Regions from separate parts of the Stenotrophomonas sp. 57 genome, predicted to be linked through region 2. Evidence: riboswitches for the same ligand, from Rfam matches in the RefSeq annotation. Region 2 holds a riboswitch; the other holds the start of a gene.
The links. Region 2 has a riboswitch for thiamine pyrophosphate ahead of QP512_RS00820 (TonB-dependent siderophore receptor). Riboswitches for the same ligand answer to the same signal wherever they lie in the genome.
Positions count from the first base shown of each region.

Region 1 (16,012 bases), 990 kb from region 2:
GTGCCCCGGCTGCTGCAGCCAGCATTCGAACTCATCCATGCGCACATCGCTGATATCGCCTGCGGCCAGCCACGCGATCCAGCCCCGGGCCTGTTCGGCCAGGGCATCGTCATTGGCAGCGGGCAGCATGTTCGGCGGGCTCATCGGCTGGCAGACAGGCGCGTTCAAGCGCGGGCGGGGAAACTAGACCGCATCCACGGTCCAGTGATCAAGACGTTTCAGCGCGGGCCAGCCCCAAGCCGGGGCGATCATCGGCCGCTGCGCGCCCAGGCCAGGCGCTGCAGGGCAGCGCGCACATGGTTCTCGACCGTGGTCACCGACACGCCCAGGCGGCGCGCGATCTCGGCCTGGGTCAGGCCCTGCAGGCGGTTGAGCCGGAAGATGGTGCGGGTCGGCTCCGGCAGGTGTCCCGCCGCGTCGAGCACCCGCTGCAACTCGTCCTGGGCCATCGCCTGTTCCTCGGTCGAGATCACCTCGTCCGGCCCCCACAGGTAGTGGTCGGCCAGCAGGCGGTTGCGCCGGGTCGATTCTCTGCCATGGTCGGTCGCCAGATTCGCAGCCAGCCGGTACAGATAGGCGCGCGGGTTGTCGATGGTCTGGCTGTCGTCAACCCCGCGGGCCTTGAACCACACGGCCTGGATCACGTCCTCGGCGCCGTTGTCGCCCCCGAGGATGCGCTGCACCCGGCGCAGCAGCGCAGGGCGCTCGCGGATCAGCAGTTCAGTGAGGAAGGCGGCATTGGAGGACATGCGCGGAACCGGGACGACAGGCGGAAGGCGCCGCGCATGCTACTCCGTTAATGAGAATCAGTCACGTTCGCATCAGTGGATGCAGCCGGTCAGCCCGTCATAGACGCTCTCCGACGTGCCAGGCAACGGATCATGCAGCGGATTGCGGGCCGCCAGCGCCGCATGGAAGTCCTCCACCGGGGTACCAGGCACCAGTGGCAGCCGGCACAGCCAGGTCGGCTGCCGGGCCACGATCGCACCGTCATGCCGCGACACGGCCAGATCACTGGCGGCAAATGCCCAGAGGCACTCCTGCACCGTGCCGCGCACCGCATCCACCGAACACCGCAGGCGCAGCGCCTGGATGTCGCTGTACTCGCCCTCGCAGAAGGTGTCGCCGCAGATCCTGTCGAAGCCGTGTTGCAGACGGCCCTCCAGGGCAAAGAAGCGATCCCAGTTGGCTTCCTGCCGCGGGTAATCGATCAGGTCAACGTAGGGGAAGGCCTGGGCGGCGGGCGCGATCAGCAGCGCGCAGAACAGGCCGAGTGACAGGGCGGATGGCTTCATGCGGGAACTCCTCGGGTAGGTGCATCCAGCCTGCGCGCGCGCGCCGCCCGGCCCCATCGGTCAACCCCGGCCCGCCAGGTCGGCGCCTTCCTCGCCCTGCGGTCAGCCCCTCCCCTGCACAGCGCCCGGCAAAGGCATAAAATGGGGGGCTATCCGTCTATATCCCCCACCTGGAGCACGACCATGGGTCTGGAACTCGTCTCGCCCGGCAAGAACCCGCCGGAAGAAATCAACGTCATCATCGAGATCCCGAAGGACTCGGAGCCGGTGAAGTACGAAGTGGACAAGGAAACCGGCGCGATCTTCGTCGACCGCATCCTGTCCACCCCGATGCGCTACCCCTGCAACTACGGCTACGTGCCGAGCACCCTGTGCGGCGACGGCGACCCGGCCGACGTGCTGGTGGTGCTGCCGCTGCCGCTGGTGCCGGGCTCGGTCGTGCGCTGCCGTCCGGTCGGCGTGCTGAAGATGAGCGATGAGGCAGGCAGCGACGAGAAGATCCTGGCCGTGCCGGTCTCGAAGATCTTCAGTGGCTATGCCCACGTTGAAGACATCGCCCAGGTCTCGAGCCACTGGCTGGAGCGCATCGGCCACTTCTTCGAGCACTACAAGGACCTGGAGAAGGGCAAGTGGGTCAAGCTGGACGGTTGGGGCGGCGCGGCTGAGGCCAAGCAGATCCTGATCGAGGCGCACCAGCGCCATCTCGACAGCAAGGCCTGAGCCTGAACCGGATCGCTCCGGCATGCCCTGCCGGAGCGATGCGGGTCACGTTTCATGATGACGGCACATCACTCTTGCCGTCGTATTAGGTAAATTGCGTCACTTCACACGTCGTCGACATCCACCGTCGAGACAGCCAGGGGAATGTGTCGTGCGTATTCTGCTTGTAGGGGATGCAGCCAGCCTGCCGGCTGAGCTGACCGAATTCATTGCCGATCTTGGGGAAGACTGGCAGCCGCTGACCGCCACCGACGGCCACACCGCGATGACTGCGGTGGCCACCCAGGGCGTGGACGCGGTGATCGTCTGCCCGCAGCTGCCGGACCTCAATGCCACCACGCTGCTCGGCCAGATCCGGACCCTGCGTCCGGAAACCATCCGCATCGCGCTGGTGGACGCCCAGCATGGCAACCGGCCGCCACCGGCACGCCTGATCGGCGTTGCCCACCGCTTCCTGCCGTTGCCGCTGGCGCCGGAAGTGCTGCTGGAAGCACTGACCAGCCTGGAAGAGCTGCGCGAAGTGCTGGACAGCCCGCGCCTGCGCGATGCCATCGGCCGCATCGAGAAACTGCCGTCGCCGCCGCACCTGTACCTGAGCCTGACCCAGGCGCTGGAGCACGATGACGATGCCGACAGCGCCGATGTCGCCAAGCTGGTCGCCGCCGATCCGGCGATCGCCGCCAAGGTGCTGCAGCTGTCGAACTCGGCGTTCTTCAGCCAGGGCCGCACCATCGCCGACCTGCGCACCGCAGTGACCCGGCTGGGATTGGCCACGCTGCGCGACCTGGTCCTGGCCAGCGAAGTGTTCTCGGCACCGACGCTGTCGGCCGCCGAACGCAACTCGCTGCAGCAGCGTGCCCTGCTCGCCTCGCGCCTGGCTGCGCGCCTGCTGCCCGAATCGAGTGCCGAACTGGGCGCGACGGCAGCGCTGCTGGCCGACATCGGCCTGCTGTTGCCGGGCGTGCGCAACGAGCGCAGCGAACCGGCGCTGGACGGCGACCTGCGCCCCGGCCACGCCGAAGCCGGCGCTTATCTGCTGGGCCTGTGGGGCCTGCCGATGCCGATCATCGAGGCCGTGGCGTTCCACCTGCAGCCGCAGCGTGCCAACACCCGCAGCTTCTGGGTGACCGGCGCGGTGCACGTGGCACTGGCACTGGTCAATGGCGACCCGGTGGATGAGGACTACCTGCAGCGCGCGGGCGTGCTCAACAAGCTGCCGCAGTGGCGCGAGCATGCCAACGCGTTGATGGGATGGGTACCCAGCGAGGTCTGAACCGTCAACGCAGGAAGAACCTCGAAGGCGCGCCCAAGGGCGCGCCTTTTTTGCATCAGCGCGCGCCGCAGGCATCCTGCACGCAGTGGCGATACTGCAGATCGCACAGAACCTTCGACTTGCCTGCAGCCAGGCATTCCTGACGCAGTTCCTCGCAGTACAGCCCGCCCCCACAGACACCACCGGTCTGGGCGAACACCGCCCCCACCAATGTTGCGTAGATCAGTGCAGCGGCAGACAGTTTGTGCAACAGCGTGCTCTTCATCGCTCTCTCCATGTGCAAGTGTCCGCAAGTGGACCTCGCAACTGTGTTGATTGCGACACGACAGGAACGTGACTCCGCTCACCTTCCAGGATATTTCGGAATTCCCTTACAAAAAAAAGAGGGCGGACCTTGCGGTCCGCCCTCCCGGTACTGCTATCGCACTTCGAACAATCAGAAGCGCTGGGTGTACTTCATGTAGTAGAAGCGACCGATATCGAAGCCACCGTAGTAGGAGAAGCTCGAGTTCGGCTGGCTGTACATGACCGGGCCTTCGTGGTTGAACACGTTGTTGGCGCCCAGCGAGACAGTGGCTTCCCACGGCAGGTTGTAACGCACCTGCACGTCGTGGAAGGTGTTCGAACCCACCTTGCGGGTCGGCTGCGCCAGGGTGTAGGCCGAGTTGAAGTCAGGCAGGTTGCACTCGGTATCGTAGGAGCACGGCTCCTTCATGCCCGAGTAGTAACGCACGCCCCAGTTCACGCCCAGGTTGCCGTAGGTCCAGTCGACGTTGAGGTTCGAACGGACGCGGAAGTTGGCACCCCAATCGCCGGTCGCCCAGCTGGTGTGCTGCTCGACCGGGGTTTCGGCTTCGTTGTCACGCTTGTACTCGAGGTAATCGACGTAGGTGGTCTTCCAGTCGATGACGAACTTGCCGAAGGAGAACTCCGGCAGACGGTACTTGACGCCCAGGTCGTAACCTGCGGTTTCCTGGTAACCACCGTTGATCAGCGTACGGGTGACGTCGACCACCTGGTTGACGGTACGGCCTTCGGTGCCGCGATCGAAACGCTCACACGCCGATGCCACGCCCAGCACGTAGCACTGGTTGAGGATCGAGGTCACCGACTCGGCGGCGATCACGTTGTTGATGCGGATCTTCCACCAGTCGAGGCTGACGTCCAGGCCCTGCACGAAGTTCGGGCTGTACACCAGGCCGGCGGTCCAGGTCTTGGAGGTTTCCGGCTTCAGTTCCGGGTTGGAGCCCGACTCGAAAGCACTGTAGGACTGGGTGCCCGGGCCGGTCGACTGCGCACCGCCGGAGGTGATCTGGCGGAAGTTGGCCGGAACGCCGCGCGCCTGGCAGGCTGCCGCCACCGAGGCGTTGCGCGCGGCCGAGCCGAAGCTGCTGTCACACGGATCGGTGTAGGCGTCGAAGGTCTGCGAGGTGCCGCCGTACATGTCGGCGATGCTCGGGGCGCGGAAGCCGGTCGAGTAGGTCGCACGCACCAGCAGGTCGTCGATCGGCTTCCACTTCAGGCCGAACTTGCTGTTGATGGTATCGCCGAAGGTATTGTAGTCCGAGTAGCGGCCGGCCATGTCGAGCGACAGCTCCTTGGCGAACGGCATGTCGGCCAGCACCGGCACGTTCAGTTCGACGTAGAACTCGTCGAGCTTGTAGCTGCCCTTGGTCGGCTTGCCGGCCAGGTCGGTGCTCAGGCCCGACTGCAGCAGCGCATCCGGGTTGTACTCACCGCTTTCTTCGCGGTGCTCGTAACCGGCCGCAATGGCCAGCTCACCGGCCGGCAGCGAGAACAGCGAGCCACCGATGTTGGCGCTGTAGGCCTTGGTGGTGTTGGTGTAGGTGTCGTGGCTCGGCAGGAACAGGTAGGCCTGCAGGGCCGGGTCGGCCAGCGAGCCGTTGCCGGTCGAGCCGTACGGTGCCAGCGGGTTCCACGGGGTGCAGCCGGCGATGACGTGGCCCGGGGTGCCGCAACGGGCGACGTCGCCGTCCATGAAGGACGGGCCGACCGCGTTCTGCACGTTCGGAATGAACAGGTTGCCGGTGCCGGTCTTCACGCCCTTGTTCTGGTTGTAGACGTAGCCCACGTCCCAATCCCAGAACTTGTCGCCGAACTCGAACGAACCTTCCAGGCCGGCCGAGAAGCGGAAGGTCTCCTGCTCGGATTCGGTCTGGCGCGGGACTTCGGAGGTACGACGGATGAAGTTCGCGTCCGTGCCCAGCGGGTTGTAGATGCTGTTGGCCGACAGCGGGGTCTCATAGACCTCGGACTGGTACGGGTAGCCGGCAATCTGCTGGGTGGCCGTACGCTTGGTGTACAGCACGTTCGCGGTGGCGCGGATGTTGTCGGTCAGGTCGTAGTTGCCATTGGCGAACACCGAACGACGGGTCAGCTTGTTCTGCAGCCACATTTCCTGGCTGGCATTGGTGTAGTCAGCCGGGCCGAACTCGCGGAAATCGGCCATGGTGTTGCCCGTGCCGTTGTTGGCGCGGGTGTACCAGTTGTCGTTGCTGTCGATCAGCACGCCATGGTTGGATGCCGGCGACCAGCCGTTGGCATCCGTATCCGTCGGGTTCGGGTGGAACGGGCCATTCGGGTAGCGGCTGAAGGCACGATCCTTCGCCCAGACCGGATCTTCCTTGCTGTACTCGGCGCCGAAGGTGATCGAACCACGGTCACCGGTCTGGCCGTAGACGAAGTTGTAGACCTGCTTTTCGCCGTCGCCCTTGCTGTACTGGCCGCCGTAGACGCTGGCTTCCAGACCGTCGAAGTTCTTGCGGGTGATGATGTTGATCACGCCGGCGATGGCGTCGGAACCGTAGATTGCCGAAGCGCCGTCGGTCAGCACTTCAATGCGCTCGACCACCGAGGTCGGGATGGAGGCCAGGTCGGTGTAACCGCCGGTGCTGACGCCCATGCGCTTGCCGTCCAGCAGCACCAGGGTGCGCTCCGGGCCCAGGCCACGCAGGTCGACGTACTGGCCGCCCACTTCTTCGCCCGAGCTCAGGGCATCGGCGCGGCTGATGGCCGGCGAACCAGTGGCCGACAGGTTCTGCACGATGTCGCCGACACTGGTGAAGCCCTGCTTCTCGATGTCGGCACGCTGCAGCGCGATCACGGGCTGCGCGGTTTCCATGCTCGCCTGGCGGATGCGCGAGCCGGTGACCGAAATGCGGTCCAGGTCGGTCGTCGCCTTTGCTTCCTGGGCGGAAGCAAAGGCCGGCGCCAGCGCCAGCGCGATGCCGGCAGGCAGCAGGCCGAGCCGCACTGCGGGATTACAAACGTTCATCTATCTCTCCAAGGTACGTGTTAGCAGCGTGTTAAAACACCCCAGCACGTTACGATTGCGTTGCGACCCTGCATTTGCGCGACCCAACCGGAGAGTTTGCAGAGTGTGGCGGCAGCAGGCCGCCGTTCTCGCGGAATCGCGACGCCGACTGCCCGTAACGGGCGCGGAAGGCCCTGGCGAAGCTGCAGCAGTTGTCGAAACCGCTGGCGGCGGCGACTTCGCCGACCATCATGTCGGTATCGCGCAGCAGGTCGGCCGCCCGTTCCAGGCGCAAACGTGCCGAAAGCGACTGCGGACTTTCCTCGTAGAGGCTCTGGAAGGTCTTGGAGAGATACCAGCTGGAGAAGTTGGTCAGCTCGGCCAGTTCGCCGATTCGCACCACGCGGTGGCTGTTGCCTTCCAGATAGAGGCGGGCGCGCTGCATGCGGCCGAACACCTGACGCTTGCGGCTGCGCGAACGCCCGGGGCAACGCTGCACGTTGTCCGCCAGGCCACGCTGAAGGCTGGCCAGATACAGCAGCAACGGTCGCAGTACATGCGCCGGCTGGCCGCTTGCCAGTGCATCGCGCCACAGCCGCAGGCCCACCCGTGCATCGCTGCGGCCCAGGCGACCGCGTCCCGCGTACAAGCCGCAGTCGGCCATTTCGGTCAGCACCCGCAACGCCTCGACGTTCAGGTTCAGGCCCACGCAGAGTCCGTTGCGACCCGCCTGCACCAGCGGCCGCGATTCCTTCTCGAAGGCGATCCACTCCCCCTGGCGCAGCCGGAAACGCCCTTCCTTGGCCTCCACCCAGGAGCTGCCTCGCACCTGCATCCAGACGGTGAAGTGGGTCCCTGCGGTCTGCAGGCTGCCCAGCCGGGCAACGCCAAGGCAGGTCGGCGCGACGTCGTCGAGGGCCTTGTCGAGGGAGATGGTTTGGCCGCGATCGGCCAGCGAGAGTTGACGCATGGGGGCACCACGGATTTGCCTAGTACAGGCCTCCGTTTTGCCCAATCAGGCGGGACTGCGTCAGGAAAGACTGCCGAGATCGCCACGAATTCGCGGCGAGAACCACACGAAAGAATTACGAAGAGAAATTCTTCTTCAGAATCAATATCCTGGAGAAGGCCGGGAACAGTGCCGGGGCTTGCTCGGGCAACGGCATGATGCCGATGTCAGCGCCGTCGCTGACCGCCAGCGCCACATAGAGATCGCGCCCGTCGGCGCTGGCACTGAGTCCATTGCCTGCACTGAGCCGCTGCGGATCGAGGCAGCGCTCCGGCACTTCGGTGCCGCCCTCGATCAGGACCAGGGTCGTGCCGCATTGCGTGGACGTGCCGAGGTAACCAATGCCACCGTTCCCGGCAACGGTCCAGGTGCGATAGCGCCAGCGACTCGGCAGGTCTTCAGTGACCTGTCGCACACTGCCCGGCGACAGTGCAGGATCGACCGACCACAGCCCGCCCGCGGCGAGGCGTGTGAACAGGACCCGCCCGCCGGCGCGATCGAAGCGTGCCTGCGACACGCCATCGATGCTGGCCAGCCGCCGCCAGGGTTGAGAGGTGCGATCAAACAGGCTCAAGCGCGTGCGCTGGTCGGCATCGCGCTCGACCACCAGCAGCTGGTCATCGCTGGCACCGTACAGCGCCTGCAGCGGTTGTTCGGCGGGCACCGGCAGCGGCTGCAGCCGCTCGTCACGCGGCGAGATCTCGTAAACCACGGTACGTCCGTGGTCATCGCGGCCAACCACCAGCAGGTGCCGGCTGTCGGCGGCCCAGTCCGGTGCCTGCCGGCCTTCCGGCCGCAGGCCTTCGACCAGCCGCAGCGAATCCGGCCGCTGCATGTCGGCCCACCACAAGGCAAAACTGCCGGAACGATCGGAGGTGAAGACCAGCTGGCGTCCATCGGGCGCGGCCATCGGCTGACCATCACGGCCACTGGACGCAAACAGTCGTTCTGCAGGTCCTCCCTCGATGGGAACCTTGAACACGCCGAACTGCGCGCGCCGGTGGACAAACGCCAGCACATCGCCATGCCGGGATACCGCGGGCCACTGCGCATCATCCAGGCCGGCGTCGCGCAGCGTGCGGCGCTCGACATCGAGGTAATACAGGCGTACTTCGCTGTCCACGCGACGGCCGAACACGATGGTGCGTCCATCTCCCAGCCAGGCCCAGCCCCGCTGCTCCGCCGCTTCATTGGTCAGCTGCTCGGGGGTTCCGCCACCAGCGGGCATCCGCCACAGATCACCCATCTGTGGATTGCGCACGAACACCAGCCACTTGCCGTCAGGCGAGTAGCGCGGCGCATAGTCGAAATCATCGGCACCAACGCGGTAGTCCAGTTCACGCCATTGGCCACTGGCCAGGTCCAGCACGCGGATGCCGCGATGCGCGTAGCGTCCGACCATGCTGCCGAACACCAGCCCGCGGCCATCCGGGGTCCAGTCGAAACTGAGCAGCTCGGTGCCGTCGCAGCGGGTTGCCTGGCGCAGGGCACCGCCGGTGGCACTGGCGATCAGCACCTGGCAGCCGCCACCCGCGCTGAACCGCGCAAACGCGATCTCGCGCCCATCCGGCGACCAGCTCGGGAAGCGGTCGTTGGCACCGGCCGGAGGCGCCAGCAACTGGCGCGCGGGCGCATTGCCCGAGGTCTGCACCTTGATCGCGCCGCCGCCCTCCCCGTCCTCGTTGGCACCTTCGTAGGCGACCTGGGAGCCGTCGGGCGAAAGCGTTGGATACGTCTCAAAACCACTGGTCGCGGTGATCAGCCGGTAAGGCCGCTGCGGGCTGCCGATCACGCGAACGCCGTTCTCCACGGCCGCATCGACCGGTGAACTGACTTCCGGAGCCCGCCGCAGCAACAGCATCGTCAGCACGATCACCGTAACAAGCATCAACGCGCCGATTGCCAACAGCACCTGGCGCCGGACCTGTCGCCACGTCCGGCGAAGCCCCGGCACCGGCGCCGGCAACGCAGCATTGACCTGCGCCCTGCCGCCGGCGTCTGCGGGCGACAGCGGAAGATCGGACAGCTCACCGCTGTCCACCGCAGCCTCGGGCGCATCCAGCGCCTGTACCGGCACCAGCAGCCGATAACCGCTCTTGGCGATGGTCTCGATGTAGGCCTGGCCGTTGTCGTCGTCGTTGGCGAACGCCTTGCGCAGCTGCGTGACGGCCTGGGTCAGCACGTCGTTGGTCGGCAGCGTGTCAGGCCACACTTCGGCAAAGAGCTCTTCGCGGGTGACCACGCGGCCCGGCTGTCGCAGCAGAACGCGCAGCACACCCAGCGCTTTCGGCGTAAGCCGGCGCGGACGACGCGCACCTGCAACTTCGACCTCTCGCGAGGACAAAGTGACGACGCATTCGCCAACCTGGATACGGTCAGCGTCGGGCGGCTGGATTTCGCTGCTGTTCATTTTCCGATATACAGTAGGGACGGGCCTGGGCAGGTTTGACCAGCAATACCGCCCCCCTGCGGGGACAACAAAAAGCCAGATTCCGCACAAAGCATCGGCGCATACCGCAAAAACAATAACGCCCGCGGATATTAGCCTAAGCCGGTTACCCCGCCTATGACGGGGTCGACACTCAGGCTCTCTCTCGCCGACGCATTCACATAATCTGCATCACTATTCGCGCCCCTTTGGGCGCGAAATTTTTATCTGGCGTTCATTTTCACATTCGCCGAAGCATGGTCAAACCGACCAGTCGCGACACGACAAGGCCGATGTACATGACGCCTGCGAACTGCTCCAGCATGACCAGAGCACGTGCCTGCGGATGGAGAGGCACCACGTCGCTCAACCCTACCCCGGACAGCAAGCTGAAGCTCAGATAAAGCAGCTCCATCCAGCTGCGCTGATCACCGCCGCTGGCGCCGTGGAAACTGCCGGGATACCACTGCTGGCACACCGCGAACGCGAAAGCGAACGCCCAGGCCAGCAGGGTGAAGGTTGCCCCGGCGGCAAACAGTTCGTCGCGGGTGACTTTATGGTCCTGCAGCATGTAGGCGATCAACGCGCCCGCCGTATAGAAGTACAGCAGGCTCTCCAGCAGCTGGGCGGTGGTCAGCAGCCCGCTGCGGTCCAGCAGCGCACCGGCCAGTGAGAACACCACCGAGGGAATGGCCAGCAGCAGTGCCAGCCAAGTGCCCAGCGGGCTGCGCTGGACCACCCACAGCGCCAGGCCCAGTACCGCCATGCCGAACATGCCCAGCGCTGCACGGCCAGCGGCAGTGTCGTCGAGCGCCGGGTACAACAGCACCGCCAGCAGTTGCGCACCCAGCAGCCAGGCCGAGGGATGGCGGCGTGCGATCGCCAGCCAACGGGTGGTCAGAGCAATGGGCATGGTGTCCTTTCCACGGGGCGATGGCCGGAGCATAGCGGGTAGCGCCGGGCCACGCCCGGCGGCTTTCCGGGACCGATGCGCCCACCGGGCGGTGCCCGGCGCTACCTGCGCGGCATCACCCCTGGTGGTAGACCTCTGCACCTGCGGCGCGGAATTCGGCGGACTTCTCCTTCATGCCGGCCTCGGCGTAGTCACGCACATCCTGGGTGATCTTCATCGAGCAGAAGTGCGGGCCGCACATCGAGCAGAAGTGGGCCAGCTTGTGCGCATCCTTCGGCAGTGTCTCGTCGTGGAATTCCTTGGCCTTCTCCGGATCCAGCCCAAGATGGAACTGGTCCTCCCAGCGGAACTCGAAGCGCGCCTTGCTCAGTGCGTTGTCGCGCACCTGCGCGCCCGGGTGTCCTTTGGCCAGGTCCGCCGCGTGCGCGGCAATGCGGTAGGCCATGATGCCATCGCGCACATCCTGGCGATTGGGCAGGCCGAGGTGCTCCTTCGGCGTCACGTAGCAGAGCATGGCCGTGCCAAACCAACCGATCATCGCCGCACCGATCGCGCTGGTGATGTGGTCGTAGCCCGGCGCGATGTCGGTGGTCAGTGGCCCCAGCGTGTAGAACGGCGCTTCGCCACACTCGCGCAGCTGCTTGTCCATGTTCTCCTTGATCAGCTGCATCGGCACGTGGCCAGGGCCTTCGATCATGGTCTGCACATCATGCGTCCAGGCAATCTTCGTCAGCTCACCCAGCGTTTCCAGCTCACCGAACTGCGCGGCGTCGTTGGCATCGGCAATGCAGCCCGGACGCAGGCCATCTCCCAGCGAGAAGGTCACGTCGTAGGCCTTCATGATTTCGCAGATCTCTTCAAAATGCGTGTAGAGGAAGTTCTCCTTGTGGTGCGCCAGGCACCACTTGGCCATGATCGAACCGCCACGGCTGACGATGCCCGTGACCCGCTTGGCGGTGAGTGGCACGTAACGCAGCAGCACGCCGGCATGGATGGTGAAGTAGTCCACGCCCTGCTCGGCCTGTTCGATCAGCGTGTCGCGGAAGATCTCCCAGGTCAGCGCTTCGGCGCGGCCATCGACCTTCTCCAGCGCCTGGTAGATCGGCACCGTACCGATCGCCACCGGCGAGTTGCGGATGATCCACTCGCGCGTTTCGTGGATGTGCTTGCCGGTGGACAGGTCCATCACCGTGTCACCACCCCAGCGGATCGCCCACACCAGCTTTTCCACTTCCTCGGCAATGCCCGAGGACACCGCACTGTTGCCGATGTTGGCGTTGATCTTGGTGAGGAAGTTGCGGCCGATGATCATCGGCTCGCTTTCCGGATGGTTGATGTTGTTCGGCAGCACCGCACGGCCGCGGGCGATCTCGTCCCGCACGAACTCGGGCGTGATGATCTTCTGGATCGACGCGCCGAACGCTTCACCCGGATGCTGCTGCAGCAGGCCCGCATCGCGGATCGCGTCCAGCCGCTGGTTCTCGCGGATGGCGACGAATTCCATTTCCGGGGTGATGATGCCGCGCCGCGCATAGTGCATCTGGGTGACGTTGGCGCCGGCACGCGCACGTCGCGGCAGGGTACGCGCGGGGAAGCGCACGGCATCGAGCTTCGGGTCGTGTTCGCGATCGCGCCCGAACGAAGAGCTGAGGCCATCGAGCTGTTCGGTGTCCCCGCGTTCCTCGATCCACGCACGGCGCACTGCCGGCAGGCCCGCGGAAAGATCGATGCGGGCCTGCGGATCGGTGTACGGGCCCGAGGTGTCGTAGACGGTGACCGGTGCATTCTCTTCGCCGCCGAACAGCGTGGGCGTGCGGGTCAGCGCGATCTCGCGCATCGGCACCTGCAGGTCCGGGCGCGAGCCGGGCACATGGATCTTGCGCGAACCGGGAATGGGCCGGGTCACGGATTCGGAGAGTTGCTGGGCCTGTTGCTGCAGGGCGGAGAGCTGAGCGTTCATCGGGCATCGTCCAGGAGGGTCAGGGACGAAGCGGCGGCGCACGGCACCCGCGCACGGACGGTCCTTGGGCGGAGTCCGGGCACGGCTGCATTGCAAAGCTTCCCTACGCCGGTATGAGCCGGATCAGGTTCCAAGGGACTGTCTCAACCGTGGCCGGATGGCCGCGGTACCCCCGCTTCTTGCTGCGCATTAGAGCATAGACCGCCCGCCTACGGGGTCGGATCCGCTTTCCTGCAGAAAGCGGATCTGACCCCAAACCGCATTCGTTAACGGAACCATGACGTCGCGTTCAGTAAGGTGCACGTCCGTAGCGCTGCCGCGACCGATGCTTCCTTCGCCGCCGACGCGGCCCCTGCCCGGTTCGCGCTGCATGCCGCCGGCCCCTCGCTGCAAGCTCTGCTCGCTCCCCTCAATCCCCTTGATCGGAGAAGCTCCTTCATGGTGTTTCGCGTTTCCATCGCACTGGTTCTGCTGCTGGTGCTGCTGGCCGGCATCGCGCCCGGCCCCTTCAATACCGTGGTGCAGTCCATGCTGGCGGAGGTCATCCGCAGTGTCGGCTGGCTGTACCTGCTGGTGGTGTTCCTGGCCCTGGTGTTCCTGATGTACTTGGCCTTCGGCCGCTTCGGCAACCTGCGCATCGGTGGCGAAGATGCCGAGCCCGAATTCTCGCGTGCCAGCTGGATGTCGATGCTGTTTGCCGCCGGCATGGGCATCGGTCTGGTGTTCTGGGGCGCGGCCGAGCCGATCTCGCATTTCAGCAAGCCACCGGAAGGACTGGCACCGCAAAGCATGGACGCCGCGCGCGCCTCGATGCGCTACGCGTTCTTCCACTGGGGCCTGCACCCATGGGCGATCTATGCGCTGATCGGCCTGGCGATGGCCTGGTTCCAGTTCAACCGCAATGGCCGCGGCCTGGTCAGTGACATGCTGCAGCCGATCATCGGCCGCCACCATCGCGGCTGGATCGGGCGCGTGGTCAATATTGCCGCGGTGGTTGCCACCGCGATCGGTGTCGCCACCACGCTCGGCTTCGGCACCATCCAGATTGCCGCCGGTATCGAACGCGTCTTCAGCGTGCAGGCCACCGTCGCAGTGCAGATGATCATCATTGCCGTTGCCTTCGTGCTGTACATGGCCTCCACCGCCAGTGGCGTGGAACGCGGAGTGAAATGGCTGTCCAATTTCAACCTGGCATTGGCCGCGCTGCTTGCGGCGACCCTGCTGGTGCTGGGGCCGACCGGATTCATCTTCGATACGTTCACTACCACGCTGGGTTCCTACCTCAACCAGCTGGTGACGATGAGCCTGCGCATGTCACCGTTCTCCGGCAGCACGTGGGTGGCGGACTGGACGATCTTCTACTGGGCCTGGTGGATCTCGTGGGCACCGTTCGTGGGATCGTTCATCGCGCGCATCTCGCGTGGCCGCAGCGTGCGCGAGTTCGTGATCGGCGTAGTGCTCGCCCCGACGCTGCTGGGCTTCCTCTGGTTCGCGGTGTTCGGCGGCACCGCGCTGTGGGCACAGATCTTCGGCCACGCCGACCTGGTGCAGGCGCTGGGCAATGGCTATGAGACGGTGCTGTTCACCCTGTTCGACAGCATGCCGCTGCCGCTGTTGCTGTCGTGCATCGCGCTGGTACTGCTGATGATCTTCTTCGTGACCTCGGCCGATTCAGCGGTACTGGTGCTGGCCAGCATGTCCACCGACGAGGCCGGCGATCCACCGTTGAAGCGCAAGCTGGCCTGGGGTATCGCGGTGGCCCTGATCGCAGCCGCCCTGCTGCTGGCGGGTGGACTGGATGCGCTGCAGGGGATGATCACGATCGCGGCATTGCCGTTCGCGTTGCTGATGGTGCTGGTGATGGTGTCGCTGCACCGGGTGCTGGACCAGGAATACACGCGCGAGCGGCGGCAGGCGCAGCGCCAGCGGCACATGATCGATGCGTGGATCGCGCGCGAGATGGCGGCGCAGGAAGAGACCCAGGCGGAGGCGGCGCGCGCGCAGGATCGGGATTGAGGGTGTTTTGCAGCCTGCGGCTGCACCGCTTTTTCAGGCAAGTGCAAGTTCAAAAGCCAGAGCGGCTCTGGGTTACTACTTGGCTTGGCGGGGAGGGGCAGATGGCGGGACACGCCGCAAGTACGTCCCTGTAGGCTCGGCCACGGCATCCATGCCGTGGACGGTCCCGCCATCTGCCCCTCCCCGCCTCCGACAGTTTTCCGGTGACGGTTGGTTCGCCACGCCATGCGTGGATGTGGCGTATCGGAAAACAAGAGGGGGGTCGGATCCGTTTTCCTTCGGAAAACGGATCCGACCCCAACTCACAGCGCGCGGCTGTTGCCGTTGCCTTTGCTCTTGATCTTCTTCTTTCTGTTCCTGCGGTGGCGGCCGCATGAAATTGTCAGGGGCCGGGCGGGTGGGCTGGGCGGGGGTGTCAGCCGCATGGGCCCGAGGCATGCCTCGGGCGGGTTGGGCAGGACGCCCAACCCCGGTCTTGCCGTGTGCGCAGGACAGCGCACACGAGCAAGCGGCTGCCAAGCCTCCATGGACGGATTCACGGCGTCCCCCGCCCAGCCTACCCGCCCGGCCCAATCACGCGATCCAGCTTCTACGCCCCCCACCGCAGAGGGGGCTCAGCCCGATGGCCGGGAAACTCAGTACCCCGCCGCCTGCCCATCCTTGCGACTCTCCGACGCGCCGTAATACACGCCCGTCTCCGGATCACGCATGATCGCCTGGTACCCACCATACGGGCCATCGGCGAACACGATGCGATGCCCCTTGCGCATCAGCGCACGCACCGTCTCATACGGGAAGCCGGTTTCCAGATTCACTTCGCCACCGTCGGTCATTGCCGTCGCCTGCCCGGTCGGCTCGGTGGAACCTTCATGCTGGATGCGCGGTGCGTCGCCGGCCTCCTGCAGGTTCATCCCGAAGTCCACCAGGTTCATCACGATCTGCGCATGGCCCTGCGGCTGCATCGCCCCCCCCATCACGCCGAAGCTGGCGTACGGCTTGCCGCCCTTGGTGATGAACGCCGGGATGATGGTCTGGAACGGGCGCTTGCCCGGTGCGTAGCCGTTGGGATGGTTCTTCTGCAGCACGAACATCTCGCCGCGGTCCTGCAGGATGAAACCCAGTCC
Region 1 covers NZ_CP127407.1:3,631,155-3,647,166, forward strand. Annotated here, with positions in the region: gene QP512_RS16715 (FecR domain-containing protein) at 1-144, opposite strand, end outside; gene QP512_RS16720 (RNA polymerase sigma factor) at 249-749, opposite strand; gene QP512_RS16725 (hypothetical protein) at 822-1,295, opposite strand; gene ppa (inorganic diphosphatase) at 1,479-2,015, shown strand; gene QP512_RS16735 (HDOD domain-containing protein) at 2,167-3,288, shown strand; gene QP512_RS16740 (hypothetical protein) at 3,344-3,553, opposite strand; gene QP512_RS16745 (TonB-dependent receptor) at 3,725-6,583, opposite strand; gene QP512_RS16750 (helix-turn-helix transcriptional regulator) at 6,633-7,532, opposite strand; gene QP512_RS16755 (winged helix-turn-helix domain-containing protein) at 7,648-9,981, opposite strand; gene QP512_RS16760 (ion channel) at 10,241-10,912, opposite strand; gene thiC (phosphomethylpyrimidine synthase ThiC) at 11,028-12,872, opposite strand; TPP riboswitch at 12,955-13,056, opposite strand; gene QP512_RS16770 (BCCT family transporter) at 13,311-14,888, shown strand; gene ggt (gamma-glutamyltransferase) at 15,524-16,012, opposite strand, start outside.
Region 1: another riboswitch for thiamine pyrophosphate. It lies ahead of thiC (phosphomethylpyrimidine synthase ThiC); the one in region 2 lies ahead of QP512_RS00820 (TonB-dependent siderophore receptor).

Region 2 (16,012 bases):
GGCCGGCTATGCCGACCAGGCCCATCTCAGCCGCGAGGCGCGCGAGCTGGCCGGCATGACCGCCAGCGAACTGCGCCTGGAATGGGGGTAATGATGGCCGTTTCGTTCAAGACCTCGATGCCGCGCTGATGGAAGCTGGGGCTCCCACCACGGAGCCACGCCATGAATCCTGCCGCGCCCCACGATGCCGAACGCCGCATCGACAACATTGAATTCAACGTCGCTGACATCGCGCGCAGCAAACGCTTCTACGGCGAGGTGTTCGGCTGGCACTTCACCGACTACGGGCCGGCCTACACCGAGTTCGACGATGGTCGCCTGAAGGGCGGCTTCGTGTCTGACGCACCAGTGCGTGCACACGGGGGGCCGTTGGTGATCCTGTACTGCGCAGACCTTGCCGATGCCCAGCAGCGCGTGCTCGCCGCCGGTGGCGAGATGGTGCAGGCGGCGTTTGCGTTCCCCGGTGGCCGCCGCTTCCACTTCCGCGATCTGGATGGCTACGAACTGGCAGTCTGGAGTGATGCGGGCTGACGCCTTCGCGCTTTCTAGCGGTGGACGGAACGAGAACCGCTCCGTCGCCGGTCAGGTGGTTCCGCTATGATCGCCCGCACATCGCCACGCGCGATGCGCCCGCCTCAAGCCAGCAGGAACCGCCGTGAACTCCCAGCCCGCACCGATCACCGCCCTCAACCACACGCTCGACAACGAGCCACAGCAGATCACCGCGCCGCTCACCCATTCGGCGGCGTTCCTGGTGCTGAAGGTGAAGGATGACGAGGCCTCGATCGCGAAGGCACGCGAGGTGCTCGCCAGCACCGACGACCTGATCAAGAACACCGCCATCCGCGAGATCGAGCGGACCTTCACCTGCAACGTGGCCATTGGTCATCGCGTGTGGCAGCCGCTGGTCGGCACCACGCCGCCGCGCGAACTGCACCCGTTCCGCAAGATCAAGGGCGCCACCCACACCGCCGTGTCCACGCCGGGTGACCTGCTGTACCACATCCGTGCACGCACCATGGACCTGATCGTGGCGTTCGAGCGCAACCTGCTGATGGCCTTTGGTGACGCGGTGGAAACGGTCGATGATGTCGCCGGTTTCCGCTACTTCGATGGCCGCGACCTGCTCGACTTCGTCGATGGCACCGCCAATCCGGAAGGGCTGTCGTTGCCGGAAGCCACCATCGTGGGCGATGAGGACCCGGACCACGCCGGCGGCAGCTACGTGGTGGTGCAGAAGTACCTGCACAATCTTGGTGCGTGGCGCGCACAGAAGACCGAGGCGCAGGAAGCCATCATCGGCCGCACCAAGCACGACAACATCGAACTGGACGATGCGCCGGCCGATGCGCAGAAGTCGCACAAGACGCTGTGCACCATCGAGGATGCCGACGGCGAGCACGAGATCCTGCGTGACAACATGCCGTTCGCCAACCCGGGCCGCGGCGAGTACGGCACCTACTTCATCGGCTACACGCGCCGGCTGTGGGTGATCGAGAAGATGCTCGAGCGCATGTTCATCGGCAATCCCGCGCCGCTGCACGACCGCATCCTCGATTTCTCCACCGCCACCACCGGCGTGACCTTCTTCGCGCCCTCGCGCAAAGTGCTGGCCGACCTCGGCGATTGATCGCGCCGGGCCATCACGGCCCGCCATCTGCCTGTCATCTATGGCGCCGACCATGGCGCGCTGGATGGGAGTGCAGGAGGCAGGCGACGGCCATGACTGGGAACGGGACCAACGTGCGGCGCTGGTGGCGGCCGTTGGCCGCGTTGTTCGGCGCATTGGCACTGGGGAGTGCCTCGGTGTCCGCACAGGAAGCGCCTGCGCACTGGATGGCCTATGCCGCTGCGGTAGGGGGCCAGCTGCAGCAGCGCCTGCAGCAGGAGCAGGACCCGCAGGCGCAGCGCGTGGTGGAGTGGCTGCGGGCACACCCGGATACACCTGCGCCGCTACCGGTGAGCCTGTGGATTGCGGCGGACGGTCGCATTTCGAAGCTGGAGTTCGACAGCCTGGGTGACCGCCAGGTGGATGCGGACCTGCGCGCGACCCTGCAGGCGGCGCCGTTGCAGGCCGCACCGCCGGCGGACATGCGCCAGCCGCTGCGGTTGGGCCTTGTGCTAACCCAGTAGATCCACGCCATGCGTGGATATGCCTGGTAGATGCCGACCTTGGTCAGCAGGCGCGCGCCAACCCAGGTTGGCGACTGCCGGCGCCCAGCCCGGCCATCCGCATCAACGCACCGGCGCCACCTGCGGTTCGCGTGCGGCCGCGCTCCATGCGCGCAGGCCGAACACGGCCAGCCCGAGGAAGAACACGTACAGCGCGGCGGTCACATGCAGCGACTTGAACAGATACGCGCCCACGTAGACCACGTCCACCCCGATCCACACCCACCAGCAGGCCACGTGGCGGCGCGCCTGCCACCACTGGCCAACCAGGCTCAGTGCGGTCAGCATCGCGTCCAGCCACGGCAGCGCGGCGTCGGTGAAGGTGTGCATGCCGGCTCCCAGCGCCACGCCACCGCACAGGCCGATGGCCAGGTCGCGCAGCAGCGTGCCGCGTGCCAACGGCACGATGCGGATGCTGCCTTCATCGGCGGCGTGCTGGCGCCAGTTGAGCCAGCCGTAGACCAGGAACCCACCGAAGGCGACCTGCAGCAGGGTGTCCGAGTACAGCTTGGCCTCGGCGAATACCAACCCGTACAGCGTGACCGACAGCAGGCCCACCGGCCATGCCGACAGCCGGCGCCTGGCCATCAGCCAGACGCCGAGCACACTGAACAGCGCGGCGGTCCACTCGAGCATCACGCCGCTCACAGCGCGAACGTCACCGACAGGCGCGCCTGTCGCGGTGCGCCGGGGAACAGGTAGTAGTCACCGCCGCTGCTGCCGGTATCGCGCCAGTAGAAGCGGTTGAACACGTTGTCCACCGACAGGTTCCAGGTCACCGCACGCTCGTGCAGGCGATGCTGGAAACGCAGGCCGGCGTCGAACACCGAGTAGTCCGGTGCACGCACGCCGCCGTCGGCGCGGGCCACGTTGGCACCGGCATAGCGCCAGCCACCGGTCACGTCCAGGCCCTGCACGAACGGCAGCGCATAGGCCACGTGCACACTGGCCCGCACCTTCGGCACGTTCACCAGCTGATGGCCTTCATAGGTGGGCGTGCCGGTATCGCGAGCGCGCGCCTGCAGCACGCTGGCACTGGCCACGATCTGCAATGCGTCCGTCAGCTGGCCGTTGGCGGTCAGCTCCAGGCCGGTGTGGGTCTGCGTGCCTTCTTCGACGAAGGTGTAGCCGACGTCGCTGTTGTCCGGCTTTGCGTACTGGTACGGCTGCGAAATGCGGAACACCGCCGCGCCCAGGGTCAGCGCTTCGACCGGCACGTACTTCACGCCCACTTCCAGCTGCCGCGACTGCACCGACGGCAGGAAGGTGTCGGCATTGCTGGTCCAGAACGGTGCTTCCTGGCCCAGCGAAATGCCGCGCACGTAGCTGGCGTAGGCATTGAGCTGGTCGGTGGCCTTCCACACCACCGCAGTCTGCGGCAGGAAGCGCGAAAGGCGGCTGTGCCGCTGCGGGACGCCACGCTTGTCGTAGGCGCGCTCGTCGAGGCGCACGAAGCGGCCACCGGCCAGCCACTGCCAGTCATCGCCGAAGCTCATCCGGTCCAGCGCGAAGAACGCGGTCTGGCGGCTGTCCAGACGCCGTGCGGACGGGCCGGGCATCTTCGGCGACGGTTCGAACACCGGCACCGGTGCTTCGTGGATGTTGCTGGTGCCGACGTACTCGTTGACGCTGGGGCGCTTGTCCACGGTGCGGCGGAAGTAGTCGGCACCGATGGTCAGCTGATGGCCGACGCTGCCGGTCTCGAAGCGGCCGCGCAGTTCGGCGCGCGCCTGCTGGTTGCGGCGGGTGTCATCCGGGCTGCGGTAGTCGTAGATGTCGTAGTCGCCGTTGGGCGCGAAGTAGTTGCCCGGCACGCTGCCATCGGCGCATTGCGTGGCGTAGTAGCAGCCGTAGGCGAACGCGACGTTGTCATCGATCACCGAGCGGCTGTGGCCGACCGAGACACGCGACTGCCAGGCGTCGCTGAAATCGTAGGTGTGCAGGGCGGTGATGTTGGTGCTGGCGATATCCACCGGGCGCTGCCACGGCTGGTAGCCCAGCAGGTGCTCGCGGTCGACGCCACGCGGCAGTTCGCGCGCGCCCAGCAGCTGGTAGCCCGACACCGAGCGCTGCGAGCTGGTCTGGTAGTTGGCATCCACTTCCAGCTTGCCGTGCTCGCCGATCAGCCAGTCGGCCGCCAGCGAGTAGACGTTGCGGCGGCCATCGGCGTGCTCGACATAGGCGTTGCTGGAATCCCACGCGGCGTTCAGGCGCAGGCCGAAGCGCGGGGTGATCCAGTGGCCGACATCGACGGCGACATAGCGCGAGCCTTCCGAATCGGTGCCGAGCGTGGCGGTGCGCACTTCGGCCGGGCGCTTGCCGATGTAGTTGATGATGCCGCCAGGCGCCATCACGCCTGCGGCCAGGCCGGCTTCACCCTTGAGGATTTCCACCGACTGCACGTTCTCCAGCGCCAGGCGCTGTTCGCCGGCGATGGACAGCCCGTTGAAGCGGTAGCCGGTGGCGGGGTCCAGTGCGAAGCCGCGGATGGCGATGTTCTGGTAGTAGCCCACCGGCGCATACGCATCACCCAGCGAGGCATCGTTGCTGGCCAGTTCGGACAGCGAACGTACCTGGCGACGGTCGAGGTAATCGCGCTCGAGCACGTTCACCGACGCCGGCGTGTCCTTCCAGCTGCCGCCACCGAAGGCGTTCACGCGCGAGGTGTCGGCCTTCGGTTTGCCGGCCTGCACGCGCACTGCTGCCAGCTCGGTCGGCGAGCGTTCGGCGCCGGTGGCAGCCGCATCGGGGGACGCCTCGGCCTCGCTGGCGTGCAGCGGCAGCGCGGCGCAGAGGGCGAGGGAGAGCAGGGTGGGGCGCAGGCAGCGGTTCATTCGGTTCGTCTTCGGACAACAAGGGAGACGAAGCGACGGCGCGCAGGTGCACCGGCCCATGACGGGGGTGTGGCTGCGGCTCAAAGCTCCCTACGCCGGTGCAAACCGGATCAGGTTCCAAGGGACTCTCTCAGCCTGGCAGATCCAGGCACCCCCGCTTCAGGTGACCATTTCACTACAAATGGTACGGATTTGCGAGCCGGTGCCCTTCAGGCTGCGGGGTCAGAGCCCTTTCCGAAGGAAAGGGCTCTGACCCCGACGGTGCGTCAACCGGGTCACGCTGCAGCGTGCAGGGCCTGCAGCAGGGCCTGCCCCGGCGCGCTGTGGAACCATGCGGGATGCCCCAGCATGAACGGCTGCCAGGCCACGTCCGCATTCGCGGTGGAGCCAGTGATGCCTTCGAAGTACTCCACTTCGGACAGTGCGAAGTCGAAATGGACCATCGGCAGCAGGTCGGCCAGCAGATGCACGCGCGTACCCGACAGCGGCAGCACTTCGCGGTAGCCATCAAGCAACGCCAGCGCGATGTCGATGCGCACTGCATCCCTGCCGCGCTCCAGTTCCAGCCACGCCACCGCGTTGCGCTCGATCGCGGTGGCGAGGTCGAACAGCGCGCTGGTGGGCGAGGCCAGGCCGAAATCCAGCACGGTACTGACCTGCCCGTCGCGCCACAGCAGGTTGGACACATGCCAGTCGTTGTGCGCCCACAACTGGGGTTCGTCGCGCAGGCGCGCGGCCAGGCCGGCGTGCCATGGCAGCACGTCGCGCTGCAGCTGCGCTTCCCAGGGGATGCGTGCGAGGTAACGGGCCAGCCCCGGCCGTGCGGGCAGGTCGGCCTTGATTGCTTCGATCGGATCGTCGGCACGGATCAGATCATCGCGCGCGACCAGCAGGTGGGTACTGCGCTGTGGCGCGTGGTAGCTGGCGGAGGCACGGTGCAGCCGCGCTAGCATGCGCCCGGCTTCGCGGGCCTGCGCGACATCGGTCAGCAACGACCACGACACCGCGTCGCGGTACAGGTCGTCGCCCACGCCGACATCGTGCAGTTCAAACGTCCATTCGCCGTGTTCGACCGCAGTGTGGCCATCAACCGCCGCCAGCACCTGCACCACCGGCACGCCCGCTGCGGCGAGACGGGCGATGAAGCGATGCTCTTCTTCCAGGCAGGCCGCGCTGCGCACACTGTGGTGATGGCGCTTGACGAACACCGCGCCGTCCACGCCGTCGACGATGGCGGCGGCCGACAGCGGCCGCGGGCTGTGCCAGCGGGGTTGGCTGTGCTCGCCCAGCTGCGGGTATCGCGCGCTCAGCCACGCGATGTCCGCGGCGCTGATGGGTGGCCAGTCGGCAGCGACCTCGTCATTGTTGAGGCCCTGCACGCGGTGAGAGGAAGACGTCATGCCGCAGCCCGAGTGGGAAAAGTCACATCCAAGGCTGCGCATTCAACGCCATGGCCGCGGCCAACGCAAACGGGCGGGCCATCGACCCGCCCGTCCGTGCATCCGCATCGGCGAAGGCGCCGCGCCGCTTACCAGCCGCGATGGCGGCCGCGGTCGTTGTAGTAGCGGTTGTCGTAGTAGCGCTCGCGCTGCCAGCGACGGTTGTCACCACGGTCGTAATAGCCGCTGCGGTAGTAGCGGCGATCGTAGCGGCGATCGTAACGGTTGTCGTAGTAGCGGTTGTCGTAATAACGACGGTCGCGGCGGTCGGAGGTGGTCAGGTTGCCGATCGCACCACCGGCCACGGCACCACCGACGGTGGCTGCAGGGTCGCCGTTGGAGAGCAGGTTGCCGGCCACGCCGCCGACGACGGCGCCGACCAGGGTGCGCTTGTCCTTCCTCGACATCGCGCTGGCATCGCTGACCACGGCAACACCGGCCACCAGTGCCAGGGCCATCGCCAGACCACGGAAGCTGAGTGTGGAAGTACTGAGCATGTTCGTTCTCCTGTGAGGTGCATGCCACGCTGGGCAGGGAGGGCGCGGGCGCCCCGGCTGCCGTGGAGACCACGCTGACGTTCCAACATTGCCGGAACATTGCCTTGCCCACCGGGCGGCTTGCGCATTCATCTAGCGGCAGGCGGCATGAAGCGAGGCTGAAAGCGGGCGCGGCCGCTCAGCTGGCAGATAGGGAAAAGGCCACGCGGACGTGGCCCTCCCTTGTCTCCCAAGGCATTGGCGAGGTCAGACCCCCATGGCCTTCTGCGCCTGCCGGGCCTGCTCCTGCTGGGCATCCTGCGGCTGGTGCAGCACGTTCGGGGCGCCCTGCACCGCGCCACTGCTGACGGCCAGGCTCTGCTCGCTGGCGGCGCGCGTTTCCACCGCCACGCGGCTGGCTGCGGGATCGCCTATCGTGCCCTGCACGGCGAACAGGCGCTCGCCGTTCGGGCTGGGCACCACCGAGTCGATGCGCTGCAGGCCGGCGGCATGCGCCTCCTTGGTCAGGGCCGCTGCGGCGCTTTCCAGCGCGTGGCGATCCCTGAAGGTACCGGCCGGCAGCCGCTCCAGCCCTTCGGTGGCCTGCAGGTACATCGGATTGCGCGGGTGCCGTTCGTCGTTCAGCAGTGGGCGCTCGCGGGCTTCGCGGATCGCCTCCAGGGTCTTCGCGCCGACGATGCCGTCGGCGACCAGCCCGTTGTCCTTCTGCAGCTGGCGCACCGCCGCGTCGGTGTTGCGGCCGAAGCGGCCATCCTCGACCAGCGGCTTGCCGTCGGCACCGACGTAGCCGAGGTGGCCCAGCTGCTCCTGGACCGTGCGCACGCCCTCGCTGTGCGCGCCCTGCTTGTACGGTTCGGCGTGCGGCGTGGCAGCGGCCTTGTGCTCGGCCGCAGGCGTGCCCTGGGTCTGCTCGTGCGACTGGGTGCGGTTTTCCAGCAGGTCGCGCGCCTTGGACAGCGGATCGGAGGCGTACAGCTTCCAGTTCGGGTGCTCCTTCACCTGCTTGAGGTAGTCCTCCACCGGCATCGTGTGCACGCCCTTGCTGCCGGTGGACTGGCTGATCAGCAGCTTGTCGGTGTTGGGGTCGCGCACCACCATCACGATGTGGTCGATGCCGTTCCAGTGCTCGTGGCGGGTCCTGGCCGTATCCAGGCCGATGATCATGCCTTCCTTCAGCGCATCGGGCTTCAGGATCGCGTCGCGGTCAAGCAGCACGCCGGACTGGTCGAACGCCTTGCGTACGATGCCACCGGAACCCAGGTTGCCCAGGTCGATGCGGTCGGCCTTGCTGAACACTGCATGCCCGGCCTTCTGGTTGATCTCGTCCATGGTGCGGTTCTGCAGGGTGCCGACCCAACCGGAACAGTCGATGTAGCCCTGCTCCACGTTCTTGCCGGTCTTGCCCGGTACGTACAGCGCGTGGCCCGGAATATTGATGGCGTACTTGACGTGGTCATACTTCACGCCGGCCTCGTAGGCCGCCTGCAGTTCGATGCCCGGCTTCGGCGCGGCTGCAGCGGTTGCGGTCGCCGCCAGCGTGGCAGCACCGGCCGCCACGGCGGCGCTGGCCGCTGCCGGAGTCTGGGCCTGGCCCGACGTCACCGTCTGTGGCGCGATGTTCTTCTCCGGAATGCTGATCGCCGCGTACTTGTGGATGTAGTAGCTGGAGAAGGTGCGCGCCAGGTCGCCATCATTCATGCCGCGCATCTCGGCCAGGGTGTGGCCGGTCAGCGCCCTGGCATCGGAACCGATCTGGTTGAGCACGTTGCGGCGCATGTTGATCTCTTCGCCATGGCCGTTGCGCACCACGCCAAAGGTGCCAGTGGCGATCGCGGTCTGCACCGAGCCATAGCCGGCGCTGCCCTGCTGGTGGGCCAGGTACAGGTCCAGACCGGTCGGCGCCGCCCCGCCGGACAGGTACGGGTTGCCGGTGCGCTCGTTGCGGCGTGCCATCGAGTCCAGGTTGTCCTGGTACATCTGCGCGGCCGCTTCGGTATTGCGGGTCGGGTCGAACTCGTGGCCGGTCAGGTGATACTGGCGCGCGGAACCGGGCACGAACTGGAACAGGCCCTTGGCGCCGGACGAGATGTTGTGGGCGCGCTCATTGAAAGTGCCGCCGGTCTCGATGTGCGCGAAGCGCATGAAATCATCGACGGGAATGCCCTTGTGCCGGGCGACCTGCTCGACGATGTCCAGGACTTCCTTTCTGCTGTAGTCATGCTGTGCCATGACGTCTTCCTCGGGGTTGATGGAGCGGCCGATGCCGCGATTCGCCAACCGGACTCATCCATGAGTCAAGAACATGTCGGTCAACAGGTAACCCGCGTGTGCGGGTGGCAATCAGGGCGCGACGTACTGCTGGGTCGCGCTGTTGAAGGTGTAGTGCACGGCGTCACCGGTACCCAGCGCACGGGTCTTGCCGGGTGCGTCGATGGTGGTTCCCTTGAAGGTGACGGTCAGCCGCGGCAGGCCGTTGCCATCGGCGACGAAGGCCAGCTCGCCATCGCTGTCGGTGCAGGGCATCACGTTGCCTCCATCGCAGGCGGCGCTGTTGTCTTCGCCGGTGCGCACCGAGCCGACATAGCGCCAGACCTTGCTGTCCACGTCGTCTTCGCTGCGCTTGGGGTTGAACAGCAGCAGCGCGTAGCCGCTGCTGCTGATGCCACGGTCGAAGCTGATGGTAGGGACGGCCAGCAGCAGGCGGCCATCGGCGGTGCGATGTTCAAGCGGCGTGCGCCGGGTATCGACGTCGTCGGCTTTGTCGTAGGCACCGAGGGCGCCGATGGTCCATTCCTGGCCGCGGAACTTCCACGGTTTCCTGGCGTCGCTGCCGGCCAGTACGAAGGTGGCCTCGGCGAGGTTGGCGCGGTCATCCGGGCCGGCCGGCTGCTGTTCGCCCGGCGTGCCGTAATGCTCGCGGGTATCCCACGAGAAACCGGTGTAGTACGTGGTGCCATCGAGGGTGAAGGTATGGCCGAACCAGAAGGTCGCCACGCTGCCGTTCTGGACCTCGTAGGAGGTCGCGCCATCACCGTCCACCTGGTAGGTGAAGTACATCACGGTCGGCGCGTCGGGCGGGGTGACGGCGGCATCGGGAGAGGGGTTCTGCATCGGGGCAACATCCTGTCGGGGCGCTTTGGCAGCCTGCGCAGGCGCAGGCTGGGAGGACGAGGGGGCCGGATCGGCGGCGCTGCAGGCCGCAGCGGAAAGAGAGACGAGCAGGCACGCCGCGAATGCGCGCAGGGGCCGCAACGGCAGGGTCCAACGTAGCTCGGGGGGATGATGCATGCGCCTCTCCATGGTCAGCGTTGCCGGGCCAGACGGCCGGCAGGAAGCCGCACCCCATCCACCACGGACGGGAGCGAGGACATGAGCCGGTCGATTCCTTCGACCTCGCATTGAGAACCCATGCCCCACCATCTTTGCACAGAACCGTGGCCGGTCAAAGCAGGCGTCTGAGACCGGTCAAATTATGTGAACCAGTTCTCAGATATTGCCATCGCGCAGGTAGTCAAACAGCTCGGCATCGCCCTTCAGGCCCAGCTTCAGCATGGCGTCGCCCTTCTGCCGGCTGATGGTGCTGACGCTCTTGTGCAGCTGCAGCGAGATCTCCTTCACCGTCATGCCGGTGCCGAGCAGCCGCAGCACCTCCACCTCGCGCGGCGACAACGGCTTGCCGTCGCCCTCGCGCATGCGCCAGCTGCCGGCGGCCTCCACCCGCTCACGCAGGCTGCGGCTGATGTAGGGCTGGCCCCGGTAGACCGCCTGGATGGCCTGCGGCAGTTCGTCCATCGACGAGCTCTTGTCGACCAGGCCGAGCACACCGCTGTCGAGCACCATGCGCAGGATCGCCAGGTTGTTGGAGACGCTGAGCATCAGCACCGGCAGGTCGGGGTAGCGGCGACGGATCATGCCGATCATGGCGAAGCCGTCGGCCTGAGGGCTGCCTGGCATGGAGTAGTCGGTCACCAGCAGGTCGCAGGGTTGGCTGCCGAGCAGGGCCATCAGCGCCTGTGCGCTGTCGGCCTCGCCCACCACGCGACCGACCCCGCTCGACTCGATGACGGCGCGGGTACCAATACGGACCACCGGGTGGTCGTCTGCGATGATGATGCGCAAGCTCATGCTCTAGTATGGCCACCGGGCAGGCCGGACCGCGACCACCGCGGACCTTGGCAAGGATTCTAGGAGATCGACGCCGATGCGTAGCTGGGCTGTTCGCGGGCTGGTCCTGCTGCTGGCCTCACTGGTGCTGCCGGCAGCCCTGGCGCAGGCCGTTCCTGGGCCGCTGTCACTCAGCCCCCGGCAACGCGAGTACCTCGCCGCCCATCCGAGCATCGTCGTGGGCCAGTATGACAGTGGCTGGCCGCCGTTTGAGTCCCTGCGTGATGGCCAGCAGGTGGGGCTGGGCCCGGATTACCTGTCGCTTCTTGCTCGCCGGCTGGGTGTGAAGGTTGAGGCCCGCCGCTACCCTGATTGGACTTCCGTGCTGGATGCGGCATGTCATGGCGAGATCGACGTAGTGATGAACGTCGCTCTGAGTGCCGACCGCACCGGCTGCATGGTCTACACCGCTGCCTATGGCGAGTCGCCACTGGCCCTGGTGGGCCGCCCGGATGACCTGCGTGCCTCCGACAACCCCGATCTGGACGGCCTGCGGGTGGTGATCGAGCAGGATTTCCTCACGGGCCCGCAGGTGCGCGCGCGTTTCCCGCGCGCCCGACAGCTTGTCGCAAACAGCTCGCTTGCGGCCCTGCAGATGGTCAGAGACGACAAAGCTGACGTCTATATCGGCAACGCCTATGTCGCCAACGAACTGATTGCGCGCGAACGCCTGCAGGGCGTGGTGCTGTTGAGACCCAGCGATCTGCCGCCCGAGCGCCTCCATTTCGGCGTGCCCAATGGCAAGCAGCCGCTGGCCGAAGCGCTGGACGTGGCCCTGGCCGCGACCAGCCAGGCCGAGCGCGATGCCTTGGCGCGGCGCTGGCTGCCGCCGCCGCAGTGGTCGGCCTCGGCACAGCTGGCCCTGAGCCAGGCCGAGCAGCGGGTGCTGGAGCAGCCGCTGACGATCGGTTTCGCACCGAATGCGGCGCCGCTGTCGTTCGCCGACGAAGAAGGCAAGCCCAGTGGCCTGGCCAGCGAGTACCTGCAGCGGTTGATGCAGGCCGGTGCCAACCTGCACCCGCAGAACAGCCATGACTGGTTCGATGTGCGCGAGAAGGCGCGCCGCGGTGATCTGCAGGCGGTGATGGGCATTCCGGCGGATTCGGCCTACCTGGGCCCGGAGTGGGTGTTCAGCCAGCCCTTCATCAGCGTGCCCAACGTGATCGTCAGCCGCCAGGATGCCCCGGCGCTGCTGGGCCTGTCGGACCTGCAGGGCAAGCGCGTGCTGCTTTCCGATCCCGAGCGCGTGCGTGGCTATGTGCTGCAGCAGGCACCGCAGGCCAGGATCATTGCCGCGCGCAGCGCCGAGCAGGCGCTGCAACGCCTGATCGATGGCGAGGCCGACGCGTACGTGGGCAATCTGGCCGTGGTCGATCATCTGCTGCGCGACCGTTTTCCCGGCCGCCTGCAGGTGGCGGCGCCGGCGGGCTTCAACGACCAGCTGGTGCTGGCGGTCGAACGCCGCCATGCCGCGCTGGCCACCACCTTCGACCGGCTGCTGCTGCAGATGACCCCGCGCACGCGCGAGGCGCTGCGCAGCGACTGGCTGGCGGTGGAGTACCACAATGGTGTCGACTGGAGCCGAGCGCTGCGCTGGGGTGTGCCGCTGCTGCTTGTGCTGCTGACCGCGCTGCTGGTGCATGCCATCGGCTACTGGCGCCTGCGCCGTGAGGTGGCCGGGCGACGCCAGCTGGAGCAGCGCCTGGCCGAAGTGACCGACAACCTGCCTGCCGTGGTCTACCAGGCCCGTCGCGACGTGGATGGAACGCTCAGCTTCCCGTTCATTGCCGGTGACCTGCAGGCCCTGTTCGGGATCACCCGGCAGCAGGCCGAGCAGGACGCCAGGATGCTGCTGGACCGCGTTGAAGAGGACGATCGCGCGCGGATCCTGCAGGCCGTCGAACAGGCTGCGCACCAGTTCGCACCGCTCGTGCTGGAATTCCGCCTGCGTGGCGACGGCGCAGGCCCGCGCTGGGTGCGTACCCAGGCGCAGCCCTATGCTGCCGAGGCCGGGGTGGTGACCTGGAGTGGCTACTGGGTGGATGCGAGCGAGGCCCGCGCGCAGGCCGATGCCCTGACCCTGGCAAAGGCCGAGGCCGAACAGGCTGCAGAGGCGAAATCGCACTTCCTGGCCACCATGAGCCATGAGATCCGCACGCCGATGAGCGGCGTGCTGGGCATGCTGGAAGTGCTGGCGCATTCGCCGCTGGATGCCGAGCAGCAGCGCATCCTGCGGGTGATCGAGGACTCGGCGCAGATGTTGCGGCAGATCCTCGATGACATCCTCGATTACTCGCGGCTGGAGGCCGGCGCAATGCGCCTGGAGCCAGTACCCCAGCCGCTGCGGCCCCTGCTGGAAAGCGTGTGCCGCTTGCTGTCGGCGCAGGCCAGCGCACGTGGCCTGGACCTGCATGTGCAGATCGACCCGGCGCTGGCGCCTGCGCACGAAGTGGACGGCGTACGCCTGCGCCAGATCGTCTTCAACCTGCTCAGCAACGCCATCAAGTTCACCGCGCAGGGTGAAGTACGCCTGCAGCTGGAGGTGACGGGGCCGACCGGCGAGGACGGTGCGCAGCCCCTGTGCCTGAGCGTCACCGACACCGGCATCGGTATCGCGCCGGAACAGCTGCAGCACCTGTTCGCGCCGTTCACCCAGGCCGGTGTCTACATCCAGCGCGACCACGGTGGTACCGGCCTGGGCCTGAGCATCAGCCAGCGCCTGGTACAGATGATGGATGGCGAACTGGTATTGCACAGCACGCTGGGCGAGGGCACCCGCGCCGAGGCGAGGCTGTCGCTGGTGGAAGCCGGCAGCGGTGACGTGGAAGCGCTGGCCGCCGAACAGGAGCAGGCCGCCCTGCTGCCTGCGTCGCTGCGCCAGGCGCGCGTGCTGGTGATCGAGGACCATCCGACCAACCAGGCGATGATGGCCTGGCGCCTGCAGCAGCTGGGAGTGCCGCATGTGCTGGTCGGCGATGGCCAGCAGGGGCTGGATCGGCTGGCATCGGAGCACTTCGATCTGGTCATTACCGATTGCCGCATGCCGGTGCTCGATGGCTTCGCCTTCGCCCGCCTGCTGCGCGAGCGCGAGGGGCGCACCGGCCAGCCGCGGCTGACCGTGCTGGCGCTGACCGCCAGCGTGCTGGATGACGATGCGCGTCGTTGCCGCGAAGCGGGGATGGACGAAGTGCTGGCCAAGCCGCTGTCACTGGCCACGCTGCGCGCGGCACTGCTGCGCTGGTTGCCGCAGGCGCAGGGACAGGCGTTCGAGGCGCCACTGCCGGACAGCGTGGCCGACGATGCCGATGCCGTGCCCGATCTGGCGGCGCTGCAGCAGCGCTTCGGCTCGCGTGCCGTGGCCGAGCAGCTGCGTGACAGCCTGCTGCAGGCCAGTGAAGGTGACCTGGCCGCCGTGCAACGCGCGCTGCAGGCCGGCGACCGCGCCGCAGCCGCGCTGCACCTGCATCGTCAGGCCGGTGGACTGGGCGCGGTAGGGGCCACGGCCCTGGCCGGGCAGGCCAATGCACTGGTCGAGCGCCTGCAGGACGCCGCCGAGACCGACCTGGTGCCGTTGTTCGCGGCGGTGGCAGCGTTCGTGGCGCGCCTGCAGCAGCAGCTGCAGCGCCTGGCTCACTGAGCCGACTGCTGCTGCAGGTAGGCGATCACCAAGGCGCGGCGTTCGGCGCTGGGGAAGGCGTTGTACATGCGCGTGCCCGGCACCAGGTGGGTAGGCGACTGCAGGAAGGTATCCAGCGTCTGCGCGGTCCAGGTGATGTCGGCGCGGCGCATGCCGTCGGAATAGCCGTAATCGGGCAGGCTGCCGGCACGACGGCCGATCACGCCGTGCAGGTTGGGCCCGAAGCGGTGGATGCCACCGGGCTGCACGGTGTGGCAGCCGGCACACAGCTCGAACGCACGCTGCATGGCCCGCTGGCGCGCCTGTTCCGGCGTGGCGGGTGCTGCAGGCGGGCGCTGGCAGGCCGTGGCGACCAGCGCCACGGCAACGGCGATGAGCAGGCGGGAAGCACGCATGGGCGGGCAGGATAGCGCTGCGCGGCAACCGGCGGGCTGCGACGCGCGGTCGCAGCCCGTGGCGATCACATGCCCGAGTAGTTCGGGCCGCCGCCACCCTGCGGGGTCACCCAGACGATGTTCTGGGTCGGGTCCTTGATGTCGCAGGTCTTGCAGTGCACGCAGTTCTGCGCGTTGATCTGCAGCCGCGCGTTGTCGGCTTCGCCAACGAACTCGTACACGCCGGCCGGGCAGTAGCGCGCTTCCGGGCCGGCGTACTCGGCCAGGTTCACCTTCACCGGAATGCTCGGATCCTTCAGCGTCAGGTGGCTGGGCTGGTTCTCGTCGTGGTTGGTGCTGCTCAGGAACACCGAGCTGAGACGATCGAAGGTCAGCACGCCATCGGGCTTGGGGTAGGCGATGCGGGTGTGCTTGGACGCCGGTTCCAGGCAGGCGTAGTCCGGCTGGGTGCGATGCAGGGTCCACGGCGGGTTGCGCACGCCCAGCTTGGGCAGCAGCCACTGCTCCACGCCGGTCATCAGCGTGGCCACGGTCTGGCCCTTCTTGAACCACTGCTTGAAGTTCTTGGCCTGCTGCAGTTCGGTGAACAGCCAGCTGGCTTCGAACGCCTTCGGATAGGCGCTCAGTTCATCGTGCTGGCGGTCAGCAGCCAGCGCATCGAACGCGGCGTCGGCGCACAGCATGCCGGTCTTGATCGCCGCGTGGCTGCCCTTGATGCGGCTGGCGTTGAGGTAGCCGGCCTCGCAGCCGACCAGTGCGCCACCCGGGAACACCGTCTTCGGCAGCGACAGCAGGCCACCGGCGGTGATCGCGCGTGCGCCGTAGCCGATGCGGGTGCCGCCTTCCAGGTGCTTGCGGATGTCCGGGTGGGTCT
Region 2 covers NZ_CP127407.1:184,847-200,858, forward strand. Annotated here, with positions in the region: gene QP512_RS00795 (helix-turn-helix domain-containing protein) at 1-91, shown strand, start outside; gene QP512_RS00800 (VOC family protein) at 163-531, shown strand; gene QP512_RS00805 (Dyp-type peroxidase) at 656-1,630, shown strand; gene QP512_RS00810 (hypothetical protein) at 1,723-2,133, shown strand; gene pnuC (nicotinamide riboside transporter PnuC) at 2,236-2,808, opposite strand; gene QP512_RS00820 (TonB-dependent siderophore receptor) at 2,817-5,006, opposite strand; TPP riboswitch at 5,077-5,172, opposite strand; gene QP512_RS00825 (phosphotransferase) at 5,282-6,406, opposite strand; gene QP512_RS00830 (glycine zipper 2TM domain-containing protein) at 6,535-6,942, opposite strand; gene QP512_RS00835 (peptidoglycan-binding protein) at 7,189-9,171, opposite strand; gene QP512_RS00840 (hypothetical protein) at 9,283-10,053, opposite strand; gene QP512_RS00845 (response regulator transcription factor) at 10,429-11,067, opposite strand; gene QP512_RS00850 (transporter substrate-binding domain-containing protein) at 11,144-14,743, shown strand; gene QP512_RS00855 (c-type cytochrome) at 14,737-15,138, opposite strand; gene QP512_RS00860 (electron transfer flavoprotein-ubiquinone oxidoreductase) at 15,204-16,012, opposite strand, start outside.